Regions from separate parts of the Sphaerisporangium krabiense genome, predicted to be linked through region 3. Evidence: riboswitches for the same ligand, from Rfam matches in the RefSeq annotation. Region 3 holds a riboswitch; each other region holds the start of a gene.
The links. Region 3 has a riboswitch for cyclic di-AMP ahead of BJ981_RS24345 (C40 family peptidase). Riboswitches for the same ligand answer to the same signal wherever they lie in the genome.

Region 1 (5,134 bases), 2.8 Mb from region 3:
TGGCCGTACGCCTGGTGGACGGCAGGGCGCGCCTGGAGGCCAGCGGCGGTCTCACGCTGGAATCCGCGCGTGAAGTGGCGGAAACCGGTGTTGACTACCTAGCCGTGGGGGCTCTGACCCACTCCGCCCCCGCGCTCGACCTCGCTCTGGACCTTCGGGGGGCTTGATGCTGCTCACGATCGACGTCGGCAACACCCACACCGTGCTGGGACTCTTCGAGGGTGAAGAGGTCATCGAGCACTGGCGCCTCGCCACCGACGCGCGGCGCACCGCCGACGAGATCGCGGTCGTCCTGCAGGGGCTGCTCGGCCAGAGCCCCCTGCTCAAGGGCGCCGACATCAGCGGCATCGCCATCTGCTCCACCGTCCCGTCCGTGCTCAACGAGATGCGCGAGATGTGCCGGCGTTATTACGGCGACGTGAACGCCGTCATCGTCGAGCCGGGCGTGCGCACCGGGGTCCCCGTGCGCATGGACAACCCCAAGGAGGTCGGCAGCGACCGCATCGTCAACGCGCTCGCCGCCATCACCCTCTACGGCGGGCCCTGCGTGATCGTCGACTTCGGCACCGCGACGTCCTTCGACGCGGTTTCGGCCAAGGGCGAGTACGTCGGGTCCGTCACCGCCCCCGGGATCGACATCTCCGTGGACGCCCTGGCCGCGGCGGGCGCGCAGCTGCACAAGGTGGAACTGGTGCGCCCCCGCTCGGTGATCGCCAAGAACACCGTCGAGGCCCTGCAGGCCGGCATCATCTACGGCTTCGCCGGCCAGGTGGACGGCATCGTCGAGCGCATGGCCCCCGAGCTGGCCACCGACCCCGACGACGTCACGGTGGTGGCCACCGGGTCGCTCGCCTCGCCGGTCGTGGACGAGGCCCGCTCGATCGACGTCCACGAGCCGTGGCTGACGCTCATCGGCCTGCGGCTGATCTACAACCGCAACACCAACTGACGTTCCGGCCGGGCGCCCCGGCCCGGGGCGCCGTGCCTCCCGGGATTCGACGCGTCGACGATGCTTTCGGTCGGTCGCGCGCCGATAACGAAGACCCGCCCGTTCGCGGCGCGCCGATGACGTGCGCGTGATGATCGGCCGCCTGGTGGAGATCGATATCGAAGCCGCGCCCCAGGGTCGCGGGCCGATTACGCCGCCGGTGACCCAGAGGGGAATGACCCCCGTGACACCGCGCGCACGCCTCCGTGTCCAGCCGAAAAAGGTGGGAAAGGACCTGTGATTTCACGCGGAATTATGGCTGGAGAGGCGTTGATCTTATATGCCCGGCGTGGGGTGATCCGGCGTGTCCTGCCCGCCGACCTGCCACGGACCAGCGCCGCGGGGCCCTCGCCGCGTCCCGGCGCCGGTGCCGTCCAAGATCGTTTTGCGGGTCGACCTCCGGCTATGGGTTCGCGAACATGTCATGAGTAGTTCACATATGCACTGGTATGTCAATCGTGGTGGTAACGACTATGCGGGGCCGGTGCTTGACGACCTTTGAACGTGGCGTTTACCGTTCCTGACGGGCGGGCTAGAAGCATTCGAGTATGTTGCCGAGTTCGTCGTGGGGGAGGACACCCGATGGCGTATCCGGATCTGGTTTCCCGAGGGAATGACATTCACCCGGGATCAGACGGCGTGGGATTGAGCGATGATGATCTTCTCTTGCTCGCCGAACTGGCCAAGGGCGTCACCGTCGACCGTGTCGGCCGGCGGCTGGACGTGAGCGGCAGGACGGTCCGGCGCCGCCTCCGGGGCATCTGCGACCGCATCGGCGTGGCCACCGCCATCGAGGCCGTGGCCTGGGCGGCGCGCCGGCGGCTGATCTAGCCCCCGGCGCCCCCGGCCCGCCCGCCACTTCCCGCGCCGTCGCCGTGTCAGTCGGCGATGCGCACGGCCCCGGCGAACGGACGGTTGCCGAGCGGGGCGACCCTCACCACGTCACCTGTGCGCGGGGCGTGCACCATCATGCCGCCTCCGATGTAGATGCCGACGTGGTGCAGGTCGCTGTAGAAGAAGACCAGGTCACCCGGGCGCATATCCTCGCGCGAGACGTGGGTGCCCGCGGTCCACTGGTCGCCGGTGTAGTGCGGCAGGCTGATGCCCACCTTCTGGTAGGCCCACATCACCAGGCCGGAGCAGTCGAAGGTGCTCGGGCCCGCGGCGCCCCAGACGTACGGCCTGAGCTGCTGGGTCAGCGCCCACTTGGTGGCCTCGGCGGCCTTGCCGGTCCCCGGGATCGGGATGTCGATGCGGGTCGCCCTGCCGCCCGACTGACCGGTCTGCGCGAGGGCGCGCTTGAACAGCGAGCTCTCGGTCTTGGCGATCAGCCCGCGGATCTTGTCGCGCTGGGTGGACAGGCTGGTGACCAGCTTCTTGACCTCGACCTCGCGCGCCTTGGCGCTCGCCTTCGCACGCTCGGCGATCTCCATGGCCTTGGTGATCTGCGCGACCTCCTCACCCTGCTGCATCTGCAGGGCGTAGGTGGTCGCCGCGCGGTCCAGATAGCCGTCAGGATCGCCGGACATGGCCAGCGCCAGGGAGGAGCCCACCCCGCCCGTCATGTAGGCGTCCTGGGCGAGCAGGCCCGCCCTGCGGCGCTTCTCCTCGAGGTCGGTCTGGCTCTTGGTGAGCGTCTTCTTGGCCAGGTCCGCCGAGCGCTGGGCCTGCTTGAGCCGCTCCTTCTGGCCGTTGTACTGCTCGGTGAGCGACTCGATCTGGTCGTACAGGTCCTCGACCTGCTTCTTGAGCTGGCTGAGGCTCGGCTTGGGCTCGGCGGTGGCCGCCACGAGCGGGGTGCCGAAGGTGAGCACCGTCAGGGCGGTGGCGATGAGCGCGATGCGGCGTGTCAGCCGCCGGGGCATCGCGCCGGCGAGCCGGGCACGCGTCGTGTGTTCGCGGGGGCGGGCGTGCCTGCCCGCGCTCTTTCCAGGCGTGCGCCTAGGCTGCACCAACAAGCTCCTCTCCTCGGCCGCTTACCGGGTTAGCTGACGGGTTCGGGCCGGAGCAGCCCTACCGAGTTCGCGATCATGGAGAACCTCCATGCCTCCCTCTCGGATTCACCCCAGGAACGACGGCTCGCGTGGGCTCGGCCCGCGCGCCGGTTGGGTCCCCGGCTCCCTGCCGCACGGGGACGCGGCCGGGATTAGGCGGCGCGGCCACCGCGGGGGCGATGACCGGCATCGACGCTGGACACTAGTGCAGCGCGGGTTCCTGCTCAACCAGAACTGCGGATTCTGTTGAGCTTTCACAACTGAGCCGTCACAGGACGATCACGCCCGGACGGCTGACCGACCCACTTTACCGTGCGTTTACGGCTCTTCGGCCGTGTCTTGGCGTCGGCGCCCGCAGGTGGGCGACTGTGCGGAACCTCAAACGATGCCCAGGTGGATCCCATGGGCACCAAGTGTGCGCAACCTCACCTGGGGTCACCCGCGTGCGCACACGCCCCCGGTTTCGGACGGCCCGTTATGCGCGGCTGTGGGACGGCACGGCAGGCGGGCCGCTCGCCGGGCCGGATACGCTGGCGCTTCATGGAGCAGGTCGTGGAGTTCGTGCCGTCCGGCGGCACGCTCGTGGTGCGACGCGCCCGCACGCCCGACGTCCGGCGGATCAGGCGTCTGGTCGACGCCTATTCCGGCGACGGCCCCCGTCTGCTGCGCAAGTCGACCGTCACCCTTTATGAGGACGTCCAGGAGTTCTGGGTGGCCGAGCGGGACGGCGTGGTGGTGGGCTGCGGCGCCCTCCACGTCCTCTGGGAGGATCTCGCCGAGATCCGCACCGTCGCGGTCGACGACTCCTGCCGCGGCCTGGGCATCGGGCATATGATCGTCTCCGCGCTCATCGAGGGGGCGCGCGAACTCGGCTTGCGGCGGGTGTTCTGCCTGACCTTCGAGGTGGATTTCTTCGCCAAGCATGGGTTCATCCCGATCCAGGGCACTCCGGTCTCTCCTGAGGTGTACGCCGAGTTGCTCGACTCCTACGATGAGGGCGTAGCCGAATTTCTCGATCTTGAACATGTCAAGCCCAACACCCTCGGCAACACGCGCATGCTTCTCCATTTGGTCCCACGCTCTGACCAGCGTGGTGACCTGATGGAAAGGTGACTGTTGATGCCGCTGTCGCTACGTTGGGCAACACCACAGCATGCGTGTCTGACATATGTCGCATGCGAAGCCGAAGTGAGGTGACACGGTGAGCACCGGACAGCCGCCGTACCCACGCGATGAGCCGGGGGGCAACGCGTCCTCCGGCTCCCCGTATGGGCAGCACAACGCAGATCGGTCGCTCCCCGGCGCCGATCCGGAGGTGACGGTCGTCCACCGTCCCCAGCCGACATCGGAACACCCCAACCAGTCCAGCCAGTCCAACCAGTACGGCCAGCAGTCCTATGGCCAGCAGGGCTACGGGCAGTCGCAGTACGGCCAGGGCCAGCAGGGCTATGGCGACCAGGGATACGGCCAGCAGCAGGGCTCTGGCCAGCAGTACGGCCAGCAGCAGGGTTACGGGCAGCAGGGGTACGGCCAGTCCCAGGCGAGCTCGGGCTACGGCCAGCAGGGCTATGACCAGCAGGGTTATGACCAGCAGCAGGCGTCGTACGGTCAGTCCGGCCAGCAGGGCTACGGCGACCAGGGATACGGCCAGCAGCAGGGCTATGGCCAGCAGTCCCAGTACGGGCAGCAGGGTCAGCAAGGCCAGCAGGGTCAGCAGGGTTACGGCCAGCAGTCCCAGTACGGCCAGCAGGGCCAGGATTACGGGCAGCAGGCCCAGTACGGGCAGCAGAGTTATGGCGAGCAGGGCTATGGCCAGCAGTCCCAGTACGGGCAGCAGGGTCAGCAAGGCCAGCAGGGTCAGCAGGGTTACGGCCAGCAGTCCCAGTACGGCCAGCAGGGCCAGGATTACGGGCAGCAGGGCCAGTACGGGCAGCAGGGTTACGGCGAGCAGGGTTACGGCCAGCAGGCGCAGTACGCCCAGCCCGGTTACGGCCAGCAGCCCGGCTACTCCGCCCCGGGGTACGGTCAGGCGGGGTACCCGCAGACCCCCGGCGGCTACCAGCAGCCTTACGGCGTGGCGGGCGCGGTTCCCCCGGGCGCGCCGGCTCCTCTGGCCGAGTGGTGGCAGCGGCTCGTCGCCCGCCTCATCGAC
Region 2 (5,134 bases), 1.5 Mb from region 3:
GGCCAGGCGGTGGACCGGCCGATCCCCCTCCAGCAGGAAGTCGAACAGATGCCGCTTGTCCGGCGAGCCGGCCAGCAGGGCGCCCCCGGTCACGCTCAGCGTGTCCTCCGGGGCCACGTTCGGATTCCTCTCGTCACCCGCCAGCGCCCGCAGCGCGATCCGCAGCGAGGCCGCCTCCCTGTACCACTTGGCGATGGCCCGGCCCGGGTCGACATCGCAGGTGGCCACCACCGTCTGGGCGATCACCGGATCGTGGTCGGCCAGCACCAGCCCGTAGATCACCGGGATGCCGAGGTCGGTGGTCGCGTCGAACATCACGGCCCGGGTGTTGTGGTTCGCGGCGCGCTCGGCGAACGCCCGGTGCTCCGGGGCCAGTTCGCCGAGGTCGAACTCCAGGCGGGGCAGGCGCAGCCGCTGCAGCCAGGTGAGGGAGATCGAATCGCGCTCCACCACCTCCAGCAGTCCGTTGACCACCGCGGCGATCGGCTCGGAGTGGGCGGCGCACCCGGTCGAGATCGGGTGGACGTGGCGCTCGGCGGCCGACTCCGGCGGGTACTTCAAATACACCTGCGACGCGGGGACGTACACCTTGCGGCCCCTGGTCAGGGAGTACGCCTCCACCCAGCGCAGCGGAATCCTCGGGTCCGGGGGCACCAGCCCGCACCTGGGGTCGGCGTACTCACGCCGGGACAGGCTCGGCCAGCCGTCCGGCGGGATGCAGTCCTCGCCCAGCTCCTCCGCGGTGGCCCAGATCGTCGCGTCCGGGTGCCAGGCGCACGAGCTGTAGCGCTCCAGCGATTCGGCCACCGCCAGATGGGCGGCGATCTCCGGGTCCAGTGCTCCGCCCGCGCCGTCGAAATTGCCGGACGACGGGTCGTGCTCCCAATCCCGGTGCGCGGCCAGTACCGCGCCCGGATTGCCCAACGATCCAGAGAAGATGGGGAAACTACTCTCCCCTTCGGTGACGGGCAGCCAGCTCAGCGTGGACACCAGGCCGTAGGCCGACACCAGCCTTCCCATGCTCGCCAGCGAGGCGGGAACGCTCGTCCCCCGTGGAGCCGCCTCGAACAACCTCATGCAGCACGCTCCTGATCAGCATCGATGCCAGGGCGCATCCTTGATCGCGATGCGGTCACCATCATCCTCATGATCCGCATGGCGAACGCATGACCATTCGCCGGGCGAGGGGTTCACGGGAGCGGCCGGGGCGTTCGGTGCCGGGGCGGCCATGGGCCTGGCCTCAGATACCAGCAGCTCAGACCGTATGGAATCAGATGCGTACGCCCCGTAGACAAGCCGGTCGAGCGCTTGCGGCGTTCACACGGCTGTCCTCATACTGACATCCGTGCTGGCAACAATGCGTATTTTGACACCGCAACCGATATTGACAGGGGTGAATAGAGCATGCTCATCGGCCTCTTAGGCCCCGTCGTCGTTCATGGCGAAGAAGAGCGAACCCAAGCCCTGGAACATCGAGCCCGCAGCGTACTGGCAGCCCTCACGCTGCACGTCGGGCAGGAAGTCACGCAAGAACAGCTCGCCACCTTGATCTGGGACCAGGTCCCGAGCGGCGCGGCGAGCAACATCCGCACCTACATCAGTCACCTACGCAAGATCCTCCGTCACGCCGGAGTGTGCAGCGAGACGGTCACCTCCGTCCGCGGTGGCAAGGGCAGCGGCGGCTACCGCCTCAACATCTCCCCCAGCGAGATCGACCTGTTCGTCTTCCACCGGCTCCTCGACGACGGCCAGACCGCGCTGGCGACCAACGAGGTGCGGGAGGCGGAGGCCAAGCTGTCGGCCGCACTGGCCCTGTGGCGCGGACCGGCCGGAGGCCCTGACGTGTCCGGCGCCGGCAGCCTCATGGAATGGCTGGGGGCCCACAACCGGCTACGGGTCGCGGCGCAGGAGGATCTCACCGAGGTCCGCCTGCAACTGGGACGGCACAGCGTGCTCATCCCCCACATCCGGGCCGTTCTCGCCCACCACCCCTACCGAGAACGTTCGTGGGGACAACTGGCCCGGGCCTGCTACTTCGCCGGAGATCTGGTCGGCGCGCTGGACACCTTCGGCCAAGCCCGCGCGGTCCTGGTGGGCGACCTCGGCGTCGAGCCGGGACCGGATCTCCAGGCCATCCACTCGGCCATTCTCAACCGGGCCGAAGACGCCCTGCGCCACCTGCGCTGCTCTCTCGTCTCTCACGCGCACACCTCGACCTGACCGGGCACCGCCACGGCCATCGCGGCCCTTCCATGGCGGCCAGATCACCGACGATGTTCCGGGAGCCCGAGACACCCGACTTTCGGGTACACCTGACCCTCGGGCTCCAACAGATCTCTTGGCAACGATCGCATGACCGGCGGAAATGAGAAGGCCCAGGTCGTACGACCTGGGCCTTCTTCCGGTGCGCCGCCAGGGACTCGAACCCCGGACCCGCTGATTAAGAGTCAGCTGCTCTAACCAACTGAGCTAGCGGCGCATTCGGCTACGGCGACTTTAGCAGTCCCCGCGTGGCTCCGCACATCGGGCGGCGGGCGTAGCCGGGCCTCGCGGGGAGCCCCGCCGATCGGGGGCTCCGCGATCTCGGGGGCGTCAGCCGCCTTGGCCGGCGAGGGTGACGGGGGTGGGGGGCGGGGACGCCGGCTTAGCGTCGCGGACGCCCCAGGCGCCGGTCGAGAACGGGACCGGGTAGTTCTTCTTGCCGACGCCGTCGCCCCACTTGGTGATCACGTACTCGACGTTGATGTGGCCGGCGTCGAAGCCCTTGACGGTGAGCGTGGTGTCGCTGAAGGCGCCGCCGGTCAGCTCCGCGAAGGTCTTGCCGTCGATGTCGAGCATCACGCCGCTGTTGGAGGGGATGCCGGGGCCGCGGTCGCCGATGAAGAACGGGGCCTTCTTGCCCTTGTAGAACACGTATCCCTCGGTGCCGAGCGGCCAGCTCGGGCTGGCGAACAGGCCCTTCTGCATCGGCTTGCCGATGGCGGGGAGGCCGGTGTCCCCCATGCGCCCGGAGGCGTCGTCCCAGAAGTAGGAGGCCTTGGTGGAGCCCTTGAGCAGGATGGGCTTGCCGACCTCGACGGTCGCGACGGGCGTCGGAGCGGTGTCGTCGGCGTGGGCCGCGACGGTGGTGGCGCCGAAGGCGGTGGTGGCTGCGAGGCAGGCGCCGAGAATACAGGACATCGGTCGCCAGGTAGGGGGTACCGCGAAAGAAGTCATGGGGAGATCGGATCTTTCATCAGAAGACAAAGGCCGCACTCCGGGCGCGCCGGGCGCCGGTACGGGGGTGGAAAGCGCTGTCTCTAGGGGTCGGCGGGGCCATGGGCCCATCGCCGTACCGGCGCGTTCCGTGTGGTGCAAGCAGGTGCAAGTAGGGCTGTGGCGTTCTCGCCACGACGTCACAGAGGGCGAGTGCGAAGATGTCGCCCGGTGGACGGCTGCTACGAGCCGACTTGTCCGCCGCTTCTGACGGCGAAGATCCGGGGCTTATGGTAGCCCGGGGAATGGGCTCCGCGGAGTGGGGTGCTCCACTCGGTCTCCTCTCCAATCACGTCTACCGGGTTAGCTGACGGGTTCGGGCTTGGAGTAGCTCCCTACCGCTGGCGCGGATTCACCCCAAAGGACGTGGGTCCCCGGCTCCCCTCGGCCTCGTACGGCCTTGGAGACTCGACTGCGGACGGCGGCCTTCGGGCTGAAGACCAGGTCACCGCCCGTCTTGGGTTAAGACCTTACCCACTTAGTCAGGACAAAGCCAACGTTATCCCCCGAAAGTATTAGAAGATCTACCTGATGTGCAGGAACTTCTCGTTTCGGACACCCGCTGACGGCAACCCACCCCGGCCGCAGGCCCCTCCAGGGGCATGGCGGGTAAAGACGGTAAGTAAAGAGGACGGTGTCGTCACGTCCCAAGGGATGTCGTCGCGCGAGAGGCGCGAGAGCGCGGCCACGCCGGGCCCGCGGGGACCGGCGAGGGGCACGGGGGTGAGTGAAAGGTGGGGGAAATGTGTCGGGGCCGGGCAGTCCCCCGCCTGCCCGGCCCCGATCTCAAACGGTCCAGCGCCGATGCCTTCCCCCAAACGCATCGGGCGGTCCCGCTGACGGACGCGGTCCCCCACCGCGTCCTTTCAGAAAAGATCTCGCAGGCCCCGCCGGATGCCGGTCGCATCCCTTGTGACCTGCCTTAACACTACATACCGGGGCCTGAGCTGCTCGTCATCGCAGGGTATAGATTCGGTCAGAGTCCCAGGGGTTGACCGGGTACGGATGGACCCGGAAACGCAGGCGGCTATTCAGGCAGTTCGAGCGCGACCTCGACGCCCTCCTGGAGGGTGCGGCTCACGGTGCAGTACTTCTCGTGCACCCGCCGCGCCACCGCGCGGTACACCTCGCCGGCCTTGTCGTCGCCCTCGGGAAGCTCGACGTCGTAGGTGATGGTGACCGTGCCGAGCAGGTTGGACTCGGCCTTGTCGGCCTGGACGGTCATGGCCAGGCGCACGAGCCGGTGGTCGCGCTGGGCGGTGAGGGGCTCCACCGTGACGATGTTGCAGCCGCCCACCGCGGCGAGCAGGAGCTCGACGGGGGTGAAGACCCCCTGGTCGTCGCCACCGCCGATGGCGACCTCCGCGCCGCGGGCGTTGCGGGCCACGAAGCCGCCGTCTGTTCGCTCAACATTCACCGATGCCATGGCAGGAGCCTAGAGCCGGTGGACGCCTGGTCAGGCGTCCGGGTGTTTGGACAGGTAGGCGACGTAGACGGGGCGGAGCGCCTCGCCGAGATCGCCTTCGCCGGAGGCGACCGCGTCGCTGAGCAGCGCGGACACCCGGCTGAGGTCGCTCGCGGCCTCGTCGGTGTGACCGCTCGCCGCCTCGGCGGCGGGGATGGCCTTCAGCAGGTCCCACAGGAAGCCGAAGTCGCCGTGCGAGACCGCGTAGTGCACCGCCCTGTCGTGCAGCTCCCTGGGCGACAGCGACTCCAATTCATCCTGATCCATTGAGTATCACCCCTTTCCACCCCTTTCCCCACGATCAGCGGGATATGCAGATCGCGGGACAAGACGATCACCACCGTCCGCACGAAATCGATGCCGACCTGGGGTGCCGGGCACCCCTGCCCTATCGCGGCACGGGCGACCCATGGG
Region 3 (5,134 bases):
ACCCCGGCCCCGCCCGCGCCGGGCCGGAACAGCTCGGTGTCCACGCCCGGGGCCAGCCTGACCAGCCGGGACGGCGGCACCACCCGGGCCAGCCGCTCCCGGGTGTACTCGCCCAGGTAGGTGATCGCGTCGGCGTGGGCGCCGATCCTGGCCAGCACGCCGCGCGCCAGCGGCGTGCCCGCCCAGGCCGCCTCGTGGCCGTGGGTCAGCATGACCACCCGGCGCGCCCCCGCCGCCCGCACCGCCGGTGCCAGCAGGCCGAGCGGGGCCGCGGCGCCGAACACCACGGTCTCGCACTTCTCCCGCCGCACCAGCGCCGCCGCGCGCCGGGCCACGCCGGGCAGCGGCAGCATCAGCGAGGTGGGGTGGCGCACCACCCGGTAGGGGCGGCGCGCGTCGAACTCCTCCCAGCCGGGCCAGCGCGAGGCGTACACCACGGTCGAGCCGGGCGGCCGGCGCTCGGCGAGGGCGTGCACGAACGCCTGGATGCCCCCCGGGCGCGGCGGGAAGTCGTTGGTGACGATGAGGACGCGGCCCCGGGGGTTCACGGCTCGGGCAGCCCGTTCTCGCGGGCCCAGGCGCGTGCGAGGGCGATGCGCTGCGGGGTCGTGGGGTGGGAGGCGTGCAGCAGGTAGTCCACGGCGTCCGGCGACAGGTCGGAGAGGTTCGTGACGGCCAGCCGCTTCTGCATCGCCACGAACGTCGCCGGGTCCCGGGTGAGGTCGAGGGCGTGGACGTCCGCCCTGGCCTCGATCGCCCGGCTCACCACGTTCTCGGCCGGTCCCGCCAGCACGGAGGCGAGCGTGATCAGGCCCAGCAGCAGCCCCACGGACCGCGGGTCGCCCACCGAGGGCGTCCCGGCGCGGCGGCGCACCGCCGGCGCGCCGGCCACCAGGTACAGCAGGCACGCGCCCGCCGCGGCGCCGAGCCCGCCGACCAGCGTGCCGTACAGCACGTCGTCCTCGCGGGCGTGGCCGAGCTCGTGCGCGACCACCAGCACGACCTCCTTCTCCGGAGCCCGCAGCAGCGTGTCGTAGACGACGACCCGCCGGGTCGCACCGAAGCCGGAGACGTAGGCGTTGAGCGCGCTGGTCCGGCGGGAGGCGTCGGCGACCAGGACGTCACGGACGGGGACGCCGTCGCGGCCGGCCATGGCGATCAGCTCGGCGCGCAGCGGCCCGCGCGGCAGCGGCTTGAAGTCGCTGAACAGCGGCTCCACGACCACGGGGTAGGCGAACGAGGCGGCGACGGTGAGGACGAAGGCCCCCGCGGCGGCGGGGATCCACCAGCGGGCCGGCAGCCGGCGGGCCAGCCAGACGACCGCGAGGATCATCACGGCGACCAGCACGGTCTGCACGGCGAAGCTCTTCAGCCGGTCGGCCGACCACCCCGCCCAGCCCTGCGTGGACAGCCCGTACGCGCGCAGCCGGGTCTCGTACCACATGCCGAACGGCCACTTGAGCAGCAGCGTCACCGCGGACAGCAGCAGCACCCCGGCCAGGGCCCGCAGCCACCACGGCCCCCTGAGCCTGCCCACCGCCCACGCCCCCACCGGGGTGAGGACCAGCGCGCCCGCCACCAGCAGCGTCACGGCCAGCGAGAGGTAGGACGGCGGGCTGACGGCGGCGTCGAAGGCGGCGGCCCGGGAGATCTGCGCGGGGGTGAAGTCGCGGGCGGGGTCGGCCGGCACGGCGGGGGCGCCGCCCAAGGGGTCCCAGGGGGTCGTCAGCGCGACGACGGCGGCCATGACCGCGCCGAGCGCCACGAGCGCGACGCCCGCCGCCCGGGCTCCGCCGCCCGCCCGCCCGCCGGGGCGGGTCTCCTCGGTCAGCTCCGCCACCGATACCAGCCTTTCCTGCGTGCCGCGCGGTCACGACGGCCCCGGGCGCGCGTGCGGCGGGCGGTCACGACAGCTCCGCCACCACGTAGGCGCGCCAGGCGGCGGTGAACCGCTCCGCGCTCACTCCGAGCACGCGGGGAAGCGCGCCCGGCGCGCCGCCCCCGCTGAACTCACGGTAGAGGGCGACGAGGGCGCGCTCACCGTAACGGGCCACGACATACCGGCAGGCGAGCCACGCCTCCTCGTACGCCTGCGCCAGGCGCGGGGACTCCGGCGCGAAGGCCTGCGGGCCCGGCAGCGCGATCGGGCGCCGGCCCGCGCGCACCTCGGCGGCCAGCTCGGCGGCGGCCGCCGGCGCGGGGATGCCCGAGTCCAGGTAGCCGACGTAGTCGGCGAAGCCTTCCATGAGCCACTTGGGCGTGCGGGCGTCCGTGGCCGCGCCGGTGGCGAGGTGGGTGAGCTCGTGGGCCAGGACGACGTCGCGCCCGGCGTCGCTGAGCCGCGCGTACGCGCCCGGCTCGACGATCACGTGGTCCACGGCCGCGACCGCGGCGAGCCCGCGCACCGAGGCCGGCGCGGCGAGCGCGGCGGCCTGCGCGGTCGTGCCGGGCAGCAGCACCAGCGGGCGCACCGGCCCGGCCAGCCGCGCCACGACGCGGGCGGCACGGTCGGCCCTGCGGGCCAGATCGGCCGCCTCGGCGGCGCCCGTCCGTGCCGCACCGACCACGACGGAGCGCTCGCCGATGACGATCCTCGCGCCCGCCCAGACGTCCGGGCGCTCGGCCACCGCGGCCCGCGCGAGCCTTCCCGGGTCGGCGGTGGCGGCCCGGGGGACGGCCGGCGCGCCGGAGAGCGCCGCTGACGCCCCGGGCGCGGCCGGGAGGGCGTCCCAGAGCGCCGGAGCCGCCGCCGGCGCGCTCAGGGCCGCCAGCAGGCCCGCGAGTGAGGCCCCCAGCCGGACGACGCGCATGCGGGCAATCTACCGGGCGGCCCGCCCCGCCAACGCGGCCCGGGACGGGCAGGGGCGGCGGGCGCCGGGAACGTGAAGGCCCCGTCCGCCCGCGAGGGGTGAGGGTGGACGGGGCCTTCACGGCCTGGTGCGCTCAGCGCGGGGGCGTCCGCGGGGAGACGGCCGCGCGGAGGCGCCTGCCGGGACCGGTCACGCGCCGGGGCGGACGGCTCCGACGAAGCTGCCCTTGCGGTAACCGTTGAGCTTGTCGATCCGCACCCGCGCGCCGCTGTGCGGGGAGTGGATCATCTTGCCGTGGCCCACGTACATGCCGACGTGGCCGAGCCCGCGGAAGAACATCAGGTCGCCCGGCTTGAGGTTCTTCCACGCGACCTTCTTGCGCACCGAGCGGTACTGCGCGCCGGTGACGCGGGGCAGCTTGACGCCGGCCTTGCGCCAGGAGTACAGGACGAGACCCGAGCAGTCGAACGCGCCGGGGCCGGCGGCGCCCCAGCGGTAGGGGTCGCCGATCTGCCGCTTGGCGACGGCCACGGCGGTGCGCGCCTTGACGCGCTGCCGCGCGGCCCTGGTCAGCTTGGTCTTCTTGGCCTTCTTGGTCTTGGAGGTCTTCGCGGCCGTGGAGCCCGTGGTGGTCGCCGCCGCCTCGCTCTCGGGAGCCGCGGCGGGTTCCGCCGTGGCGACCGGGGGAACGACGGGGGTGACCGGCGTGGCGGCGTGCGCCGCCGGGACCTGCAGGGCCGCCAGGGCGACGGAGGCCGACACGGTGAGGACGGCGCCGCCGAAGGAGAACCTGGCGATTCGGGGCAGGCGGGGGCTAGGGGTGGTGCTGGACAGGATCGCTCCTAGGATCTTCCACTTACGCCTACCGGGTTAGCTGACGGATTCGGGCAGGGAAGCAGCCCTACGGCGCGCGAGGCGCCGATTCACCCCCGACCTCCCGGGTGGAAGGTCAATTGGGTCCCCGGCTCCGTGCTCCTTGCCGCACGGATTCGGCAGGCCGCCGAGGGGTGGGTTCCTTGTCGGGTCCCCGGTTTCGCCGGCATGCGCCGGCGACGACGGCCGAATGGATGGGTGGTGCGTCGGCCGATCTTGCGGATCGGCCCTCGTTCGCGACGGCATGGCGTTGCTCGCCGCGGCCCAGAAGCTACACAGATTGCGAAATTCCAGCAAAGGGTGGGTCAGCACAACGTAGATCATTACGACTGATCACTAACCGATAACGCCTGGATATCAATGCCCTCTGTTACCCGAATGTGATTCCTCTCACATGCGTGGAAACAGGGCCCGACCTTCGTCACATCCGTCACATCCGTCCCACCAGTTCTTGATCTTGACGGGCCGGATCGGCGGTTGCGGGCCTCTCCAGAGATGTCAATACGCAAGAGGTCTTTAGCAATGGCTCTTGCGCAAGGAGTGTTGCCCATGCCAGCGTGGGACCCATGGAGAACGAGAACGTCCGGCAGATCACCGACTCCCGCGTGCTGGCCGCCCTGGCACACCCCCTGCGGCGCCGCCTCATGGACGCGCTCAAGGTCTACGGGCCCTGCACCGCCAGCATGCTGGCCGACCACACCGGGCAGGCCGTGGCCAACGTCAGCCACCACCTGCGCGTCCTCGCCTCGGGAGAGCTGGTCGAGGAGGCCCCCGAGCTGGCCCGCGACCGGCGCGAGCGCTGGTGGCGCCTGGTGTCGGCGTCGCTCCGGTGGTCCACCCGCGACTTCGAGTCCGACCCCGCCTCGGCCGCCGTGGCCGGCGCCGCCGAGTCGATCAACCTGGACCACCACGTGGGCATCGTCCGCGCCTACTACGCCATGACCGAGGACGAGCGCGCGGCCTGGGAGAACGCGCCCTTCTCCGCCGACAAGTGGCTGCGGCTGACGCCCGCCGAGCTCGCCGAGCTGAGCGGGGAGGTCATCGCCCTGTTCGAGCGCTGGGCGGCCCGTGACGTCCCCGACGACGGCGCCCGGCGGGACCCGGTGTTCCTGTTCGCCTTCGGCGTCCCGGGGCGGCCATGAACGCCCTGGAGGCGCGATCCCCGCAGCCGGGCCCCTCCGGCCGCTCCCCCGCGCGCCGCGGCGTCGGGGGCCTGCTGCGCGAGCGCGACTTCCGCCTGCTGTGGATCGGCGAGACCTCCAGCGCGTTCGGCAGCTCGGTGACCAGCGTCGCGATGCCCCTGGTGGCCGTCACCGTGCTGCACGCCGACGCCCTGGCCGTGGGCGTGCTGACCGCCGCGGCCTGGCTGCCCTGGCTGCTCATCGGCCTGCCCGCGGGCGCCTGGGTCGACCGGCTGCCCCGGCGCCCGGTCATGCTGGCCTGCGACGTGG
Region 4 (5,134 bases), 640 kb from region 3:
CTCTGCAGCGCGGGGTCGTCCTGCGCGGCCAGCGTGCTCGGCAGGTTGCCGCCCTCCTTGAACGCCATGAGCTGGGCCTCGGGACCGGTCAGGTAACTGGCCAGCTCGGCGGCCTCCTTGGGGTGCTTGGACTGCTTCGGCACGGCGAGCCAGGAGCCGCCCCAGTTGCCGCCGCCGCCCGGGACGGTGGCGACGTCCCACTTGCCCTTGAACTCGTCGCCCGCGGTGCCGGAGACGACGCCGAGCATCCAGCCGGGGCAGCCGAGGGTGGCGAACTGCGACTTCACGAAGCCGGTGTTCCAGGGGTCGGTGAAGTTCTGCAGCTTGGCCGTCAGCCCGGCCTGGCTGATCTTCTGGGTGAGGTCGAAGGCCGTCTTCACCGCCGGGTTGGTGCCGGCGATGAGCTTCTGGTCGCGGTCGAAGTAGGTGACGTTGCCGTTCTTGGCGGCCTCCTGCGACAGCACCACGTTGTAGATGGTGTTGACGCTGTCCACGAACTTGGTGTCCTTGACCTTCGCCTGGAAGTCCTGGCCGGCCTTGATGAAGGCGTCCCAGCCGCCGCTCCACAGCTTGGAGACCTCGTCGCGGCCGGTGGGCAGCCCGGCCTTCTCGAACAGGTCGGTGCGGTAGCAGATGCTCATGCCGCCGACGTCGGTGCCGAGGGCGAAGAGCCTGCCGTCGGCGGTGAGGCCGTTCTCCCACTTCCAGGCGGGGAAGTCGGCCTTGCGGGAGTCCAGCCCGTACTGGCCGAGGTCGGTGAAGAACTGCGGGCGCGCCTTGGCCAGGCCCATGCCGCCCTCGTCGATGCCCACGACGTCGCCGGCGCCGGTGCCCGACTGGAGCCACTGGAGCATCTGGGGCCAGTAGACGTTCTCGAAGCTGTCGGTGAGGTTGGTGTACTTGACCTGGACGCCCGGGTGCTCGGCGTTCCACTTCTCGACGGCGGCCTTGTAGCCGAAGTTGGTGCCGCCGCCGAAGGTCTGCAGCGTCAGCGTGATCTTCTCCGCCGGCGCGGCCGACGAGGTGCCCTCGGCGGCGGTGCCGCCGGAGGAGCAGGCGGCGGTGACGCCGAGCGCGGCGGCCATCGTCATCGCGGCGGCGAGCTTCCCGCCGCGGCGCGCCTTGTGGTTCATTTCCGGACCCCTCTCGGTGGTTGCCCGTCAGTGGGAGGTGCATCGAGGGCCGGCCCCGGCGGTCGGGCCCCGCGATGTGGCTGGAACCTCGTCCGTGGTCCCACGAGCGGCCTCGTGGGCGAGGTTTGGGAGCGCTCCCACGAAGGGTCGCCGATCCGCAACGCCGCCGTCAATACGCTGAAACATAACTGTTACGCCGGGTTATGCGCCGGGCCGCACGCGCTTCCCGGAGTTTCTGGGAGCGCTCCCATAGCTCGTGGTGAAAAAGGCCGTACGGCCCGGCGAAGCGGGAAACGCCGGGCCGTACGGCCGGGGAGGACGGGCGCTCGCGGGGAGGCGGGGCGCGCCGCTGGTGGTCCTGGGGGCCGCCGCGCGGGCGGCCGGGGGCTCAGGCGGCGTAGTTCGGGTAGCCGTACCCGGCGACCGAACCGGTCGAGCGGGTGCGGACCTCGACCTTGCCGTTGCCCGTGTTGCCCTCGATGGTCTTGATGGTGCCGTCGCCGTTGTCCTTGACGACGAAGCCGACGTGCTCGATCGCGTCGACGCTCTTGGTGCCGTTCCAGGCGAAGAACGCGACCGCGCCGGGCCTCGGGGTCTCGCCGTAGCGGCCCTGCTGGGCGAACCACTTGGCGTGCGCGACGGTGTAGGCGTCCGAGCCCATGGTGTCCTGCATGCCGAGCTGCTCGCCGACCCAGGAGACGAACATGTCGCACCAGGGCGCGTTGGCGTAGGCGCCGATCGTGCCGCCGTCGCGGGCGACGGTCTCGCGGGCCCGCGGGCTCTCCATGTACCAGCTGTGGAACTTGGTGCCGCCGCCGTAGGCGTTCTCGCTGATGCCGACCTGGCTCTCGGCCAGCGTCAGGAGCTGCTGCGCCGAGACGTGCCGTGCCCCGGAGGGCGCGTGGAGGCCCTCGGCCAGGTGGGCGGCCTCGTTGCCGGCGACCTTGGCGACGCCGGTGCCCCCGGGCCCGGTGTCGGCGTTGGCGGCGAAGGCGGCGCCCGTCACGAGCTGGGCGGCGACCAGGCCGGCCAGCGCGTAGGCCTTGAGGTGGTTCTTCGGGGCATCCTGAAGCCGATGTACGAACTTGTCGAAGTTGTCGAACATGGACAAGTGGAGACTCCTTCCACGGCCGCCTACCGGGTTAGCTGACGGGTTCGGGCGTGGAAGTTCGCCCTACGGAGCGTCCGTGGGAATGGCGCCCCGATTCACCCCGGGGAGATAAGTGGGTCCCCGGCTCCGCACAGGGCGGACTCGGCGGTGCGCGCGCCGGGGGGAGAGGGATCTCCCAGAGGACCGGCCGCGCTATGCAAGCTCCACGGCATGAAGAGGCCGTCCGATCCGGACGTTCCCCCGCCAGGAGTCCACCCACCGTAATACATCGGACAAACAGATGCAAACAGGACAAATCTCTGGTCTGGATCGGGGATCCGGGACGCCAAGCAGCGCGGGGCCGGTGATCGTGGGCCGCGCACGACCCGCTCTTTACCTGCGACGATCCGCCCATCGTACGGATCAGGCGCCGGCCGCCGAGCGCTCTGGGACTGATGTGACCTGCGAGACACGGTGGCAGGAAATGGATATCCGGGCGGGGCGGCCATCGGATTGTCAAGGCCCCGGCGAACGTCCCGAGGGGGTTGCCGGACGGCCCGGCGTCGCCTATGACGGAAGGGCGGGGACGCCTCCCGGCCGCCCCCGCGCGTGTGACCCCCGAAGCCGGGAACGGAGGTGATTCACCCCCCGAAGGGGCTCCGAGGACGGGTTCGGCACCGGCCGGGCGGTTCGGCCGTTTCCTGTCGTATGAGGCCCCTGTGGCGCCACGCGCACGGTCCCGCGTCCGTTGATCTGGACCTGGTCCAGCGGCCGTAAGACCGTGTTCACCGGTTGTTACCTCACGCGTCGCGTCACGCGGCTACCTTGCTTGCGTCGTGAAAGCGTCAATCCCCGGCGTGGAGAGGAACGGTCGAAGCCGCGTGCGGGAGCAGGGGTCGGCCGTCGCCTGGGTGGAGTCACCCCTCCAGCTGCTCTGCGCGGTCGAAGCGCGGCACGCCGGAGTGGCGGGACCGGAGATGCGCGTGGTCACCCGCGCCAAGCTCCCGGCCCTGCGTGTCACGCGCACCGAGCTCACCTCGCTCGACCTGCCGCCGGGACTCGCCATCGAGACCGCCTCCGGCCGCATGCCCCGGCCGGGACGCCGCGCCGCCTGGGTGCTCGGGGACGCCTTCTCCGGCCGCGTGCAGCTCACCTCGCTCACCGCCCTGCCGTCGCGCATCGTGCTGGTGGACGACGGCCTCGCCACCATCCGCGTCCTCGAGCAGCTCACCTCCCGCGCCGGCACGTCCCTGCTGCGCGCCCGCGTCCAGGCCACCCCGTCGCGGCGCGCCCTCGGCCTGGCCGCCGCGCTGCGCCTGCGGGCCGCCGCCCGCGCCGGGCGTCTCACCGTCTTCACCGCGCTGCCCGTCCCCGCCGGCCTGGCCGCCGCCGTGCGCCGCCTCGGCGCCGAGCTGATCACCCACGACTTCGCCTGGCTGCGCTCCCAGCCCGCCGCCCGGCACCCCCGTCCCCGCGAGGACACCGTCGTGCTCGGCACCTCGCTGGTGCGCAACGGGCTGATCCACCGCGACCGGTACCTGTCCTGGCTGTTCGCCCTGAAGGGCCCGCTCGCCTACTACCCGCACCGCCGCGAGGACCCCGGCGACCTCGCCGCCGTCCGCGACCACCCCGGCGTGACCGTGTACGACGGCGGCGTCCCCGTCGAGATGACCCTGCGCGACCTGCGTCCGGGGCAGCGCGTCCTCAGCCTTCCGTCCACGGCGGTGACGTCCCTGCGCGTCCTGTTGTCGGCACGCGGCGTCCCCGTCGAGACGGTGGACGTCCCCGACGACTGGTGGACGCCCTCCGCGTCGGTCTCCCTCCGATCACACCTCCAGATGTTCGCGCACGAAAGGGCTGCTCCTTGAGCCGGGTTCTCGCCGTGGCCGATTCCGATTCCTACCTCAAGTGGGCGGCGGGCCTGCTCGACCAGTTGCCGGAGGGGTGGTCCTCGACGCTCGCCGTCGTGCGCACCCCGATCGTCCCCTCGCCCGCCCAGATCGCGGCGGCCGTCAGCGGCACGCGCGCGGCCGGCGGCGAGCCTCCCGCGGTGGTCTCGGCGCGGGCCGTCCGGCGGCTCGCCGAGCGGCTCAGGCCCGATGCCATCCTCGTCGCCTGCACGGGTCCCGTCGTGGACGTCCTGGTCAGCGACGTGCTGGACGACCTCAGCCCGCGGCCGGTGTTCGTGTCCGGCCTGCCGGGCATCTCGATCCCCGCCACCGAGAAGGCGTGGATGTTCCGCGGCGGCTGCGACCTGTTCGTGGTCCACAGCGGGCACGAGGTCGAGGAGTTCGGCCGCATCGGCAAGGACCTCGGCGCGGCCGGCGTCACGGCCCTGGCCCGCCTGCCCTACCTCGACGGGCTCCTGAAGGCCGCCACCCCAGCCCACCCCGTTCCCCTGGACGCGGCGCCCTCCCTGGCCGCCTCCCTCGCCGAGGACCCGGTCACGCCGGCCGGGCGGCGGGTGGTGTTCGCGACGCAGGCCAAGGTGCCCAAGCGCCGCGAGGACCGCGAGAGCGTCCTGCTCGCCCTGAACGACCTGGCCGCCGCGCGCCCCGACCTGGACGTGGTGGTCAAGCTGCGCGCCCTCACCACCGAGCGCCAGACCCACAACGAGCGCTACCACTACGAGAGCCTGTGGGCGTCCCTGGAGGCCGCGGGCGCGGTGCGGCCGGGGGCGGTGCGGTTCGCCGTGGGGCCGATGCACGAGCACCTGGCCGAGGCGGCGGGCTTCGTCACGGTCAGCTCCACGGCCGCCCTGGAGGCCATCGCGGGCGAGGTCCCGCTGCTGGTGCTGTCCGACTTCGGGGTCAGCGCCGAGATGATCAACCTGGTGTTCGAGGGCAGCGGCTGCCTCGGCACCCTGGAGGACCTGGCGCGCGGCGGGTTCCGGCGGCCCACGGCGGCCTGG

Region 1: another riboswitch for cyclic di-AMP. It lies ahead of BJ981_RS12365 (C40 family peptidase); the one in region 3 lies ahead of BJ981_RS24345 (C40 family peptidase).
Region 2: another riboswitch for cyclic di-AMP. It lies ahead of BJ981_RS39220 (hypothetical protein); the one in region 3 lies ahead of BJ981_RS24345 (C40 family peptidase).
Region 4: another riboswitch for cyclic di-AMP. It lies ahead of BJ981_RS27145 (CHAP domain-containing protein); the one in region 3 lies ahead of BJ981_RS24345 (C40 family peptidase).

Annotation. Positions count from the first base shown of each region.
Region 1 is NZ_JACHBR010000001.1:2,766,888-2,772,021, forward strand. Features, by position in the region: gene BJ981_RS12350 (L-aspartate oxidase) at 1-167, shown strand, start outside; gene BJ981_RS12355 (type III pantothenate kinase) at 167-949, shown strand; gene BJ981_RS12360 (helix-turn-helix domain-containing protein) at 1,655-1,819, shown strand; gene BJ981_RS12365 (C40 family peptidase) at 1,867-2,940, opposite strand; cyclic di-AMP (ydaO/yuaA leader) riboswitch at 2,946-3,140, opposite strand; gene BJ981_RS12370 (amino-acid N-acetyltransferase) at 3,523-4,095, shown strand; gene BJ981_RS39110 (RDD family protein) at 4,298-5,134, shown strand, end outside.
Region 2 is NZ_JACHBR010000001.1:4,086,592-4,091,725, reverse strand. Features, by position in the region: gene BJ981_RS18120 (YcaO-like family protein) at 1-1,077, opposite strand, end outside; gene BJ981_RS18115 (AfsR/SARP family transcriptional regulator) at 1,405-2,220, shown strand; tRNA gene BJ981_RS18110 (tRNA-Lys) at 2,406-2,479, opposite strand; gene BJ981_RS39220 (hypothetical protein) at 2,593-3,180, opposite strand; cyclic di-AMP (ydaO/yuaA leader) riboswitch at 3,532-3,662, opposite strand; gene BJ981_RS18100 (OsmC family protein) at 4,283-4,681, opposite strand; gene BJ981_RS18095 (hypothetical protein) at 4,712-4,987, opposite strand.
Region 3 is NZ_JACHBR010000001.1:5,548,412-5,553,545, reverse strand. Features, by position in the region: gene BJ981_RS24360 (glycosyltransferase family 4 protein) at 1-548, opposite strand, end outside; gene BJ981_RS24355 (M48 family metallopeptidase) at 545-1,840, opposite strand; gene BJ981_RS24350 (peptidase MA family metallohydrolase) at 1,905-2,810, opposite strand; gene BJ981_RS24345 (C40 family peptidase) at 3,000-3,572, opposite strand; cyclic di-AMP (ydaO/yuaA leader) riboswitch at 3,655-3,815, opposite strand; gene BJ981_RS24340 (ArsR/SmtB family transcription factor) at 4,250-4,825, shown strand; gene BJ981_RS24335 (MFS transporter) at 4,822-5,134, shown strand, end outside.
Region 4 is NZ_JACHBR010000001.1:6,191,978-6,197,111, forward strand. Features, by position in the region: gene BJ981_RS27140 (ABC transporter substrate-binding protein) at 1-1,133, opposite strand, end outside; gene BJ981_RS27145 (CHAP domain-containing protein) at 1,522-2,238, opposite strand; cyclic di-AMP (ydaO/yuaA leader) riboswitch at 2,250-2,401, opposite strand; gene BJ981_RS27150 (hypothetical protein) at 3,105-4,091, shown strand; gene BJ981_RS27155 (DUF6716 putative glycosyltransferase) at 4,106-5,134, shown strand, end outside.